2 linked regions of the Oligoflexus sp. genome follow. The protein of the gene in region 1 interacts with the protein of each later gene in a pairwise test. Links are inferred from orthologs where the notes say so. Each region holds a gene or a part of one and is shown in the gene's direction. Other genes may lie near its edges.

Region 1 (7,792 bases):
AGGGTTGGTTTTGACTTAGCGAAAAGTCGTCTTGCAGCGAGACCATGCAAAAGCTCAGGTATGAGGGAAGCTATTGAACCTTGAGCTTTGCTCATAGGCTCGAGGCCTGAAGCTTCGAGCCTGGCGGTGGATTATTTCTGACCGATTGCTTCCACTGAATATAATTGTACGATCACGAAATTCCGCATTGTCAGGCGGGTTGTCACGTTCTTGGCTGCGCCCTGGGCAGCCAGCTTACCAACCGCTTCACGCTCAAGGCTGTCAGCCGAAGGAACGGTGAGAGCAAGGAAACCAATGCCCGAGCTTTCGGCCCGAAGACTTGATTTGGCATCGCCGCTGACGACATCAGAAACACCTACGCTCGACAGTCCAATGCAACCAGTCAAGAGAGGAGAAAGACACAGCGAGAGCAGAAGCTTTTTCATGATTCATTCCTTTTCAGAGTTGCTTGAACTTAAAAGCATAAGTCCTCCGGCATAACATTTCAATAATATTGTGAAGATATCAGTGCCAACGGCAAACCATTCAATGATCGCCTCGCTGAATGGAGCCAGCTCGTACAGATGATCAATGACTGGGATAAGGGGCATCGCTCAATTGTTCGGCAGCGCTTGGGAGGGGGGGCGGTCCAATCCAGGGGAAATCGCGCGAAGATGGCAAAACTTGGGTATGAATTTTTATAAACCCCGCGCGAGACGCGGGGTCCACCGCTATCAGGACAGGAACATTTCCGCAGCACCGACCAGGGCCCGCACACCGAAGGCGCTGCCGCCATTGGTATGATAGCCAGTCGCACCACAGGCCCATGCAGTCCCTGCAATATCAATATGCGCCCATTCGCAGTTGGAATCCTTCACGAACTCACGCAGGAAGAGCCCACCCATGATCGGTCCAGCTTTGACGCTCGGCTTCGCGATATTCTTATAATCCGCCAGCTGGCTGTTCACTTCCGATTCCAGTTCCGGCCACAGCGGGAGTTGCCACAGAGGCTCGCCCACGCGCTCGCTCACCTTCTTCAGGAAGTCCGCAGTTTTCTGCTCTTTCACCATGATCCCGGCACCAACGTGTCCAAGGCCCATGATCACAGCGCCGGTCAGCGTTGCGATATCCAGAACGAGTTCCGGTTTGAATTTATCGCAGACATAAGACAGCACATCCGCAAGGACGAGGCGGCCTTCGGCATCCGTATTCAGAATCTCAATCGTCTTGCCATTGAACGCGGTCACGACATCACCCGGCTTGGTCGCTTTCGGACCGAGCATGTTTTCCACCGCACCCAAAGCGCAGATCACGTTCACCGGCGGCTGCACGGCGGTGAAATACATCGCTGCGCCCAGAACGGCCGCGGCCCCCGACATATCGAATTTCATTTCTTCCAGGCCAGCGGATGGCTTGATGTTGATGCCACCGGCATCGAAGGTCACGCCTTTGCCGACGAGGGCCACAGTTTTCGCAGGGTTTTTCCCGGTGATTTTGATCGCAACGAGGCGCGGATCGGTGTGCGCGCCGTGCGCCACGCTCAGGAACGAACCCATACCGAGCTGTTCCATTTCCTTGCGACCCAGCACCACCAGCTCAGCCGCGGACTTCTCGAACAGATCTTTCGAAATCGCAGCGAACTGATCGGGATTGATGAAATTGCTGGGTGCATCCTGCAGCCACTTGGTGAAAAGAAGGGCTTTCGCCATTTCCACGCGCTTGTTCAATTCCGTGGCATCCTTGGCCGCGACGGAAACTTTTTTAGGGAATTCCGTGTTCGACTTGGATTTGAAAGCCGCGCCATCATCCTGCCCGATCAGGAAACCTTCCAGGACGTCCAAAGCCTTCAGGCTGTCGGTATCGGCAATGCAAAGCTCCTTCGCCTTGCTCTTGGCCAAGGCAGCGGCGGTATCCAAACCCAACTGCCGCGCCACCTGCACGGGATTGGTCTTGATACCCGACTGGGCGACCAATAAAAATTTCTTTCCATCGAGCTGAATGCGGATCTGCTTTTCGCCCGGTGTCCAACCCTGGGCTTCCACTTCCTTCAGAAGACGCTCGGTCGTCTGGGTGTCGAGCAAACTGTTATTGAGAGAAAGCTTATCGCCTTCGCTGCGCACGGCAACGAGGTTCCATGCGTCAGCGGCAAGGGCATTGGCGGTTTCGACTTTAAGCTGGCTCAACCACTGAAAAGATTTGGGCAAATAATCTTTCCAGGAGGTGTACTTTAGCATACGGAATCCTTTCTTTTCTCGACTCCAGCTTTTTGGCTGGACACTCGCGGAATAGGGAAGCAGATTTCTTGCTTGCGTGCCTTGGAGAGGTCAGAACTAGCATAGTTTTGCGCGTGGTGTCCACGAGACAAAGCTACACGCGCGGAGGATTCGGCTGCATCCACGCACAGGACACAGTTTGGTCCTGAGCGTACGAACAGTCCCTTTCAAAGACTTGCGTTTCGAATGGGGAAGGGCCAGAATACTCACCGCATAGGCCCTCAATTGGCCTCAATTCAGGACTGCTCTTGATTTTCAAGGGATTCGCCTGTTCGCATCACAGGAGCTACAACATGAGTGTTATTTCGTATGTAAACGCCCGTGAAATTATCGACTCCCGCGGCAATCCGACCGTCGAAGTCGAAGTCATGACCGAGTCCGGGTATTTCGGACGCGCAGCAGTGCCCTCAGGCGCATCGACCGGTCAATATGAAGCTTGCGAACTCCGTGACGGCGACAAGCAAAGATACGGCGGCAAAGGCGTTTTGAAGGCGATCGGCAACGTCAAGGACCGCATCGCTCCCAAGCTTTTGGGTATCGACGTCTGCTCGCAAACCGAGATCGATCATCTTCTTATCGAACTCGACGGCACTCCCAACAAAACCAATCTCGGCGCCAACGCGATCCTCGGCGTGTCCCTCGCTGTGGCCAAGGCCGCTGCGGAATCCGTGGGCCTGCCCCTTTACCGCTACCTCGGCGGCGTGCATGCCAACCGACTGCCCGTCCCCATGATGAACGTCATCAACGGCGGCGCTCATGCTGATAACAACGTCGACTTCCAGGAATTCATGATCGTGCCCTTCGGCGCGCCCACCTTCCGCGAAAGTCTGCGCTATGGCGTGGAAGTGTTCCACTCCCTGAAGTCCGTTCTGAAAGACAAAAAACTGAACACCGCTGTCGGTGATGAAGGCGGCTTCGCTCCTGACCTCGTCTCGAACAAAGCGGCTCTCGATATTCTGATGGAAGCCATTCAAAAGGCTGGTTTCAAGCCTGGTGAAGATATCGGCATCGCGCTCGACGTGGCCGCTTCCGAATTCTGGAAAAACGGCGAATACTATCTGGAAGGCGAAAAACGCGGCTTTGATCGCGAAGGCATGGTGAAATTCCTGGCCGGTCTCGCCCGTGATTATCCCATCATGTCGATCGAAGACGGCCTCGATGAAAACGACTGGGAAGGTTTCCGCCTTCTGACCGCGGAAATCGGTGAGCAGGTTCAGATCGTCGGTGACGACCTCTTCGTGACCAACTCGAACCGTCTGCAGCAGGGCATCGAGCAGGGCGCGGCCAACGCGATCCTGGTGAAATTGAATCAGATCGGTACACTGACCGAAACCCTCGACGCCATCACCCTGGCGACACGCTCGGGTTACAATAGCATCATCTCGCACCGTTCTGGCGAAACAGAAGACTCCACCATCGCTGACCTCGCGGTCGCTGTGGGCTGCGGTCAGATCAAAACCGGCTCGGCTTCGCGTACGGATCGTATCTGTAAGTACAACCAGCTCCTCCGCATTGAAGAGGAACTGGGTTCGACCGCTCGTTTTGGTTGATTTCTCGTTTATGGATGAGGCCCGCTTCGTTTCGAGGCGGGCTTTTTCTCGTCATTTATTTGGAGTCACTGTGAAGCTCAAAGCTCGGGTCTGGATCATTGTTGCCGTTTTCCTGACGGTGCTGGCCGGTTTTGCCTATAAGATCGCGCGTGCCAAAAAGGCTGCCGTTTTTGCCGCGGCCACTCCCTATCAGCGCGGCTGGATGCTCATCGAAGACAAAGGCTGCGTGGCCTGTCATCAGCAGTCCTCGGGTTTCCGGGCTCCGGTCCTGAATAATCTCCTGGGCCGGACTGTCAAACTCGCGGATGGCAGCGAGATTACGGCCGATGCCGCCTATATCAAGGAATCCATTATCGCGCCCATGACCAAGGTCGTGGCCGGTTACCAGCCAGTTATGCCAAATTATCAGGGACAGTTCACCGATGAAGAAATGGAGGCTCTGATAGCCGCCATGAAGCCCGAGGCAAACCCTGCGGAATAGGCTTGACCTGGATGACTCCAGAGGCTTAGCTACGAGGGACTTTCCACCCCCTAGTATCTTCGATCAGGAGTCAATTATGGATTTTCGTTCCAGCACCCAAGGACTGCTGAGTCTTTGTCTGGCTTTCGGCCTGATGCCCAAGGCCATACTTGCAGCTCCCGCCACGCCAGCCGCCGCCGTAACCACGGCAGCATCGGAACAGAGCAATTGGAATCTGAAGGCTTTGTTCGCCGACCAGGCCGCCTGGGATGCTGCCGCCCAATCCATTGAAAAATCCCTGCCCAAACTTACCGCCTGCAAAGGCAAGCTGGCCCGCAGCGCCGAGCAGCTGGCGGAATGTCTGTCGACGGCCTATGAACTCAATAAGCAGTTCGCCCGCGTATCAGGTTACGCGAGCCGCATGAATGATGCTGATGGCTCGGATCCCAAAGGCCAGGAACTCGTGGGCCGCGTGGCGAAACTCGGCAGCAAGCTGTCGGAAGCTGCGAGTTTCATCAATCCTGAAATCATCGCGATTCCCCCCGCGCGTTTGAAAAAACTGCAGGCCGATAAGGCTCTCGCTCCCTATCGCTTCGCACTCGATAACATCGTGCGCCTGCGTGCTCACAGCCTCAGCACCCGGGAAGCGGAAATCGCCGCCCAGGCCAGCCAGATGGCGTCCGCACCGAATAAGCTTTATGGGACCTTTTCCACGCTGAATCATCCCTTCCCCAAGGTGAAACTGAAAAACGGTGAGGAAGTGGAGCTGACCCACGCGGCTTATACCAAATACCGCACCGCGACGGATGCCGAGGATCGCGAAAAGGTCTTCAAGGAATTCTTCGGCTCCTTTAAAAAAACCCGCGAAACCTATGCCGGTCTCTTCGAAGCGGCGATCAACCGCGATCATTTCTTCGCCCGTCTGCAAAACTATGACAGCGATATGGAAGCGTCCCTGAGCGCGACCAATGTACCACTGCCTGTTTACAGCACGATGCTCGATCAGATCAAAGAGCATAAGGACCTTCTCTGGCGTTATCTGAAGCTCAAGCAGAAAATGCTGGGTCTTAAGGAGCTGAAGTATTCCGATCTTTATCTGCCGCTGACCCGTGCGGATGCTCCTCAGTACACGTTCGATGAAGCCAAAAAACTCGCCTATGAGACGCTGCAGCCGCTCGGCAGTGACTACGTGAAGATTCTGGACAAGGCGCTGGCGGAGCGCTGGATGGACATCTATCCGAAAAAAGGCAAGCGTTCCGGCGCGTATATGGATGGTTCCGCTTATGAAGTGCATCCCTATGTGCTGATGAACTATAACAATGATTATGAAAGCGTCTCGACCTTCCTGCATGAGTTCGGCCATGCGGGTCACAGCTTCCTCGCGAACAGCACGCAGCCTTATCAGTACGCGGATTATCCTATTTTCGTCGCTGAAGTCGCCTCGACCTTCAATGAAGCCCTGCTTCACCATCAGCTGCTGAAGGACAGCAAGGATGACAAGACCCGCCTCTTCCTTTTGGGCCAGTACCTGGAAAGCTGGAGAACGACGGTCTTCCGCCAGGCTCTTTTTGCTGACTTCGAAGCCCAGATCCACCGGATGTCGGCCGAAGGGAAAACCCTGACCGCGGACACTCTGGAAAGCACCTACCTGAAACTTCTGCGGGAATACTACGGCGAGGCCGAAGGCGTGGTGAAGGTGGATCCTATCTATGGCATGGAATGGGCCTATGTGGGCCACTTCTTCAATAGCTTTTATATGTTCCAGTACACCACCAGCTTCATCGCTTCGACCGCTCTTGCGGAAAAAGTTCAAAGCGGCGAAGCCGGAGCGCGGGACAACTATCTGAAGATGCTGAAAGCCGGCGGCTCGGCTTATCCGATTGACCTTCTGAAGATGGGCGGTGTGGATATGAGCACGGCCGCGCCTTACAATGTCGCCTTCAAATCCATGAAGGATGCTCTCGACAAGGCCGAGAAACTGGTTCTGGGTCAGACCACCAGCTGACTAAGATTCGTCCGTCTGGTGGCTTGAAGACATCAAGCCACCAGAATCGGCTTCACATTCCGTCTAAATCGTGGAACCTGCTGGACTCAGACATGCCCTGTTCGGAAGGGAAGGCTCCCGACCATTCAGGATACGCAGGCAATAATCCGGCAGGGCGACAATCGCGTTATCTTTGCAGATATAGCCGTCAAATCCCAAGGGCTTGTAATCACTTTCCGCCCACTTTCTTGTGTGCCCTGTAAAGGCAATGATCGTCCTCGCAAAACCTTTCTTGCGCAGGGCCGCGGTCGCTTCCGTCCCACTCATCTTCGGCATCTCGATATCCATAATGATGATATCGAAGCCGGCTTCGCTGCTCACCTTCGTCAAGGCGTCTTCACCATTCTCCGCTGTCACCACCTGCGCCCCGCGTGCCGTCAGCAAATGTTCGAACAAGGCCCTTACATCCTCCGAATCATCGACGATCAAAATCCTTCGCCCGGCCAGGTTTTCCAGGATAGCCGGCTGCAGAGTCAAGTGAAACGTGGATCCCTGGCCCGGGGATGAATCGGCCCAAATACGGCCCTGATGATTTTCCATGATCTTAAAGCAGATCGCCAGTCCCAGGCCTGAACCGGAATATTGATCATGGGAATGCAGCCGCTGAAACATGAGGAAAATATTCTGAGCATGCTTCGGCTCGAAGCCGATCCCATTGTCCTGCACCGAGATCTGCCATGCTCCATCCAGGCGCTTCGACCGGATCTGAATCCGCGGCGTCTCACCGGGCTTGCGAAATTTGATGGCATTGCTCAGAAGGTTCTGGAAGAGCTGAGTGAGCTGCGACTTATCGCCTTGCACAAGCGGCAAGACCTCATGTTCAATGACAGCTCCGGACTCACGGACGGCTTCCTGCAAATTTTCAAGGGCCAGATCGAGGGCATCCTGAAGGTCGACCGGCACCAGAGTGAACTCCGCACCCGCTATCCTTGAGAAACTGAGAAGGTCGTTCGTCAGCGTCTTCATGCGTCCCGAGCATTTTATCGCGATATCCATGTACTTTTTCGCCTGCAACGAACACTGATTCTGAAGCTCGTTCCGCAGAAGATACAGGTAGCTCTCGATGGTGCGGATGGGTTCTTTCAGATCGTGGGACGCGATGCTGGCGAACTGCTCCAGCTCCCTATTGACTTTGATCAGCGCCGAGTGACGAACGCGCAGCTGTTCCAGGGCACGCCTTTCCTTGAAGTCGCGACAGGCTGTGATCCGATATTTGCGTTCTCCATCATCCAGCCATTTGCTTTGAAATTCCAGCTGCAGCTTTTCCCCGTCCCGGCGGATGCCATAGCTTTCGAAAGGGCTTTCATCATCCGACTTGATCTTGGATTGAAAGAACCCGCGTTCATTGTCCTGAATCAATTCCAGGATGTTCCGGCCTAGAAGCTCCGCGACTTGGAGTTGAAAGAAATTCGCGAAGCTCAGATTGCAATCAACGATGTTCTCGCCTTCATGAACCACGATGCCTTCAAAGGTGCTGTTCGCCAGC
Region 2 (2,909 bases), on another replicon or contig:
GCTGAGTACCCGGCGGGAAAGCAAGTCTCTGGCCAGCTAAACGCTTCTTCAATCCCTCGCGTTGGTTCGTGCACAGCGATCCAACGCGAGGTTTGTTTTTATGAAAGAATTTGGCAAGAAAGTTCTGCGATTTCTCGGTCTTGGAGCTATCTGGGTCTTTCTCCTCTCGATCCCCATCAAAGGCCAAATGCTTTTCATTTACGCCACCGAAACCTTTGTCCCCTACGGACTTGTTGCTGCGATCGGCAACCAAGTTGAAACGGCATGGTATAAATCCAAGGCCATGGCCCGCAATGCGTTGAGCGACGCCGAATCCGAAAAAGAGCGCCGTTTCTAGGAAAATCCCCGCGAACGCCCGCCCGGACAGCCCTGGACGTTTTGCCGCTCAAAGTTTCTGGACCTTCCTGCTTTCTTATTGCTATTTGTATGCGTGCAGCCTAACTAAGGCGCACCAGGTAATCATAATCCTCGCTGAAATTGAGGTTCGTCGAGCGATCGGCAAGCAGGAGTCCTGATAACATGACCACTTTAAAGGTAGTCGAGTGGCCAGCCAAAGTGCTGGAGACAAAGTCCACCGATGTCACAGAGTTCAACGCCGAGTTTCAACAGTTCGTGCAGGATATGCATGAAACCATGGACCATGCCGGCGGCATCGGCCTGGCTGCCAATCAGGTGGGCGTTGCGAAGCGGGTTTTGACCATCTTCATCCCCTGGTCGGGCAGTCGCTACAGCGATCAGGAAGAGAAGAAGGAAACCTGGCACGATGTGCGCTATACCTTCGTCAATCCCGTGATCACCAAGCGCGAAGGCAAAATCAAATGGCAGGAAGGCTGTCTCAGCTTCCCTGAGATCTATGAATTCGTCGATCGCGCCGCCGAAGTTTGGGTCAAAGCCCAAAACGAAAAGGGTGAGACCTTCGAAGTGCATGCCACGGGCCTTTTCGCGGTCTGTCTGCAGCACGAGATCGATCATATAGATGGTATCGTGTTTATCAACCGCATGAGCCGACTCAAGAGTTCGCTCGTGAAGAAAAAAGTCGCGAAGCGTCATCGCCTGCTCGCGGATGGAGCCGATGATGTCGAACAATAAGATTCTGGTCGCACCTTCGCTTTTGGCCGCTGATCCTCTGCGTTTCGGTGAAGACCTCGCCCTGGCGGAAGCCGCGGGCGCGGATATGCATCACGTGGACGTCATGGACGGACACTTCGTGCCGAACCTCACCTATGGTTTGCCTTTGGTGCGGGCTCTGAAAAAACAATGCAAGATTCCCCTCGATGTGCACATCATGGTGTCGAATCCTGATACCGTCGCGCTCGATTACGTGGAAGCCGGCGCGGATATCCTGGTCTTTCACGTCGAAGCCGCTGTGCATGCGCACCGCCTGATTCAGGCGATCCATGCGAAAGGCGCCAAGGCCGGGATCGCGGTGAATCCAGGGACTTCACTGTCGCTCGTGGAGCCATTGGTTCCCTATGTGGATCTCATCAACGTGATGTCGGTGAATCCAGGCTTCGGTGGTCAAAGCTTTATTCCCGAAAGTATCGAACGCATCCGGGCGGTGAAGAAGATGCTCGAGCATCGCCGACGTGTGGATGAAGTTTATATCCAGGTCGATGGCGGCGTGAATGCTGCGACCGTCGACAGCGTCGTCGATGCCGGCGCCAACTTCCTGGTGGCTGGAACCTATTTCTACGGTGCCCCCGACCGTAAACAGGCTCTCGCGATTCTGCGAGGCCAGGCATGAGTTTTCAATTGGGTCAGGATCGCCTGACCACAGCTTTGCTTTATCAGCAGGTGGCCAGTGGCAAACCCCAGGCCACCCTGCCAGCCGCCAGCCGTGAACGGGTCAAGCGCTATCGTCAGCTCGTCCAGTCAGCTTTGGATTCCGGAAAAACCTATTACGGCATCAACACGGGATTCGGTTACCTGTCCGATGTCCGCATCGAAACGAGCAAGCTCAGTCAGCTTCAGGATAACCTCGTCCGCTCGCATGCCTGCGGGGTGGGTGACTACGTGGAGCCGGCCGTCGTGCGCGGTCTTCTGCTTTTGCGCGCGCACACCTTCAGCCTCGGTTATTCGGGCGTTTCGGAAGCGTGCCTCGATACCATCCTTGAATTCTTGAAACACGATATTCTGCCGATGATCCCGGCCCAGGGTAGCGTCGGAGCCTCGGGTGACCTTGCTCCCCTTGCGCATCTGGCCCTTGGACTGATTGGGGAAGGCCGCGTTCTTTATAAGGGCGAGGTGATGCCCGCGGCTCAGGCTTTGGATAAAGCCGGAGTGAAACCTGTGAAGCTGGGACCGAAAGAAGGTCTTTCGCTGATCAACGGAACTCAGTTCATGGCCGTGGAAGCGTCGATCGCTTTGGAAGAAGCGCGAATCCTCACGCAATCGGCGGATATTATCGCGGCTTTGAGCCTCGACGCTCTGCGCGGAACGCTGAAAGCCTTCGACCCGCGCATACATGAAATCCGTCCGCACGTTGGCCAGCAGCAGAGCGCGGAACGCATCCGCTCTTTGTTCAAGGAACACGATCCCATCGTCGAAAGTCACAGCGATTGTTCGCGCGTTCAGGATCCCTATAGTTTCCGCTGCGTGCCCCAGGTTCACGGCGCAACGTACGATACGCTCGCTTTTGTGGAAAAACAGATCAATACCGAACTCAATAGCGTGACGGATAACCCGCTCTGCTTTGAAAACGGTGAAATCCTGAGCGGCGGCAACTTCCACGGTCAGCCCATGGCCCTCGCCATGGATTTTCTGGGCATTGCCATGGCTGAAATCGGCAGCATTTCCGAGCGTCGCACGGAAAAGCTGACCAACCCGAACCTCAGTGGTCTGCCCGCATTCCTGACCCGCGAAAGCGGGCTCAATAGCGGTTATATGATACCGCATGTGGTGGCGGCTGC

Evidence for each region. Proteins that work in one complex are often made in the same cells at the same time.
Region 2: the proteins of eno (region 1) and rpe interact in binary tests that used the Escherichia coli proteins (3 or more experiments, as listed by UniProt). The link is inferred for Oligoflexus sp. from one-to-one orthologs.

The regions. Positions count from the first base shown.
Region 1 is NZ_DASTAT010000109.1:30,274-38,065, forward strand. The notes cover bases 1,871-4,673. They hold eno (phosphopyruvate hydratase), read left to right. Parts: upstream 1,871-2,545; coding sequence 2,546-3,802; downstream 3,803-4,673. Other genes in these bases: VFO10_RS23985 (M17 family metallopeptidase), read right to left, coding at 1,871-2,213; VFO10_RS23995 (cytochrome c), read left to right, coding at 3,873-4,283; pepF (oligoendopeptidase F), read left to right, coding at 4,360-4,673. Also shown: VFO10_RS23980 (hypothetical protein), read right to left, coding at 132-425; more of VFO10_RS23985, read right to left, coding at 714-1,870; more of pepF, read left to right, coding at 4,674-6,267; VFO10_RS24005 (response regulator), read right to left, coding at 6,331-7,792. UniProt on the Escherichia coli protein: Catalyzes the reversible conversion of 2-phosphoglycerate (2-PG) into phosphoenolpyruvate (PEP). It is essential for the degradation of carbohydrates via glycolysis.
Region 2 is NZ_DASTAT010000071.1:73,341-76,249, reverse strand. It holds rpe (ribulose-phosphate 3-epimerase), read left to right. Parts: upstream 1-1,075; coding sequence 1,076-1,744; downstream 1,745-2,909. Other genes in the region: hutH (histidine ammonia-lyase), read left to right, coding at 1,741-2,909; def (peptide deformylase), read left to right, coding at 520-1,089; VFO10_RS16030 (hypothetical protein), read left to right, coding at 101-337; lon (endopeptidase La), read left to right, coding at 1-40. UniProt on the Escherichia coli protein: Catalyzes the reversible epimerization of D-ribulose 5-phosphate to D-xylulose 5-phosphate.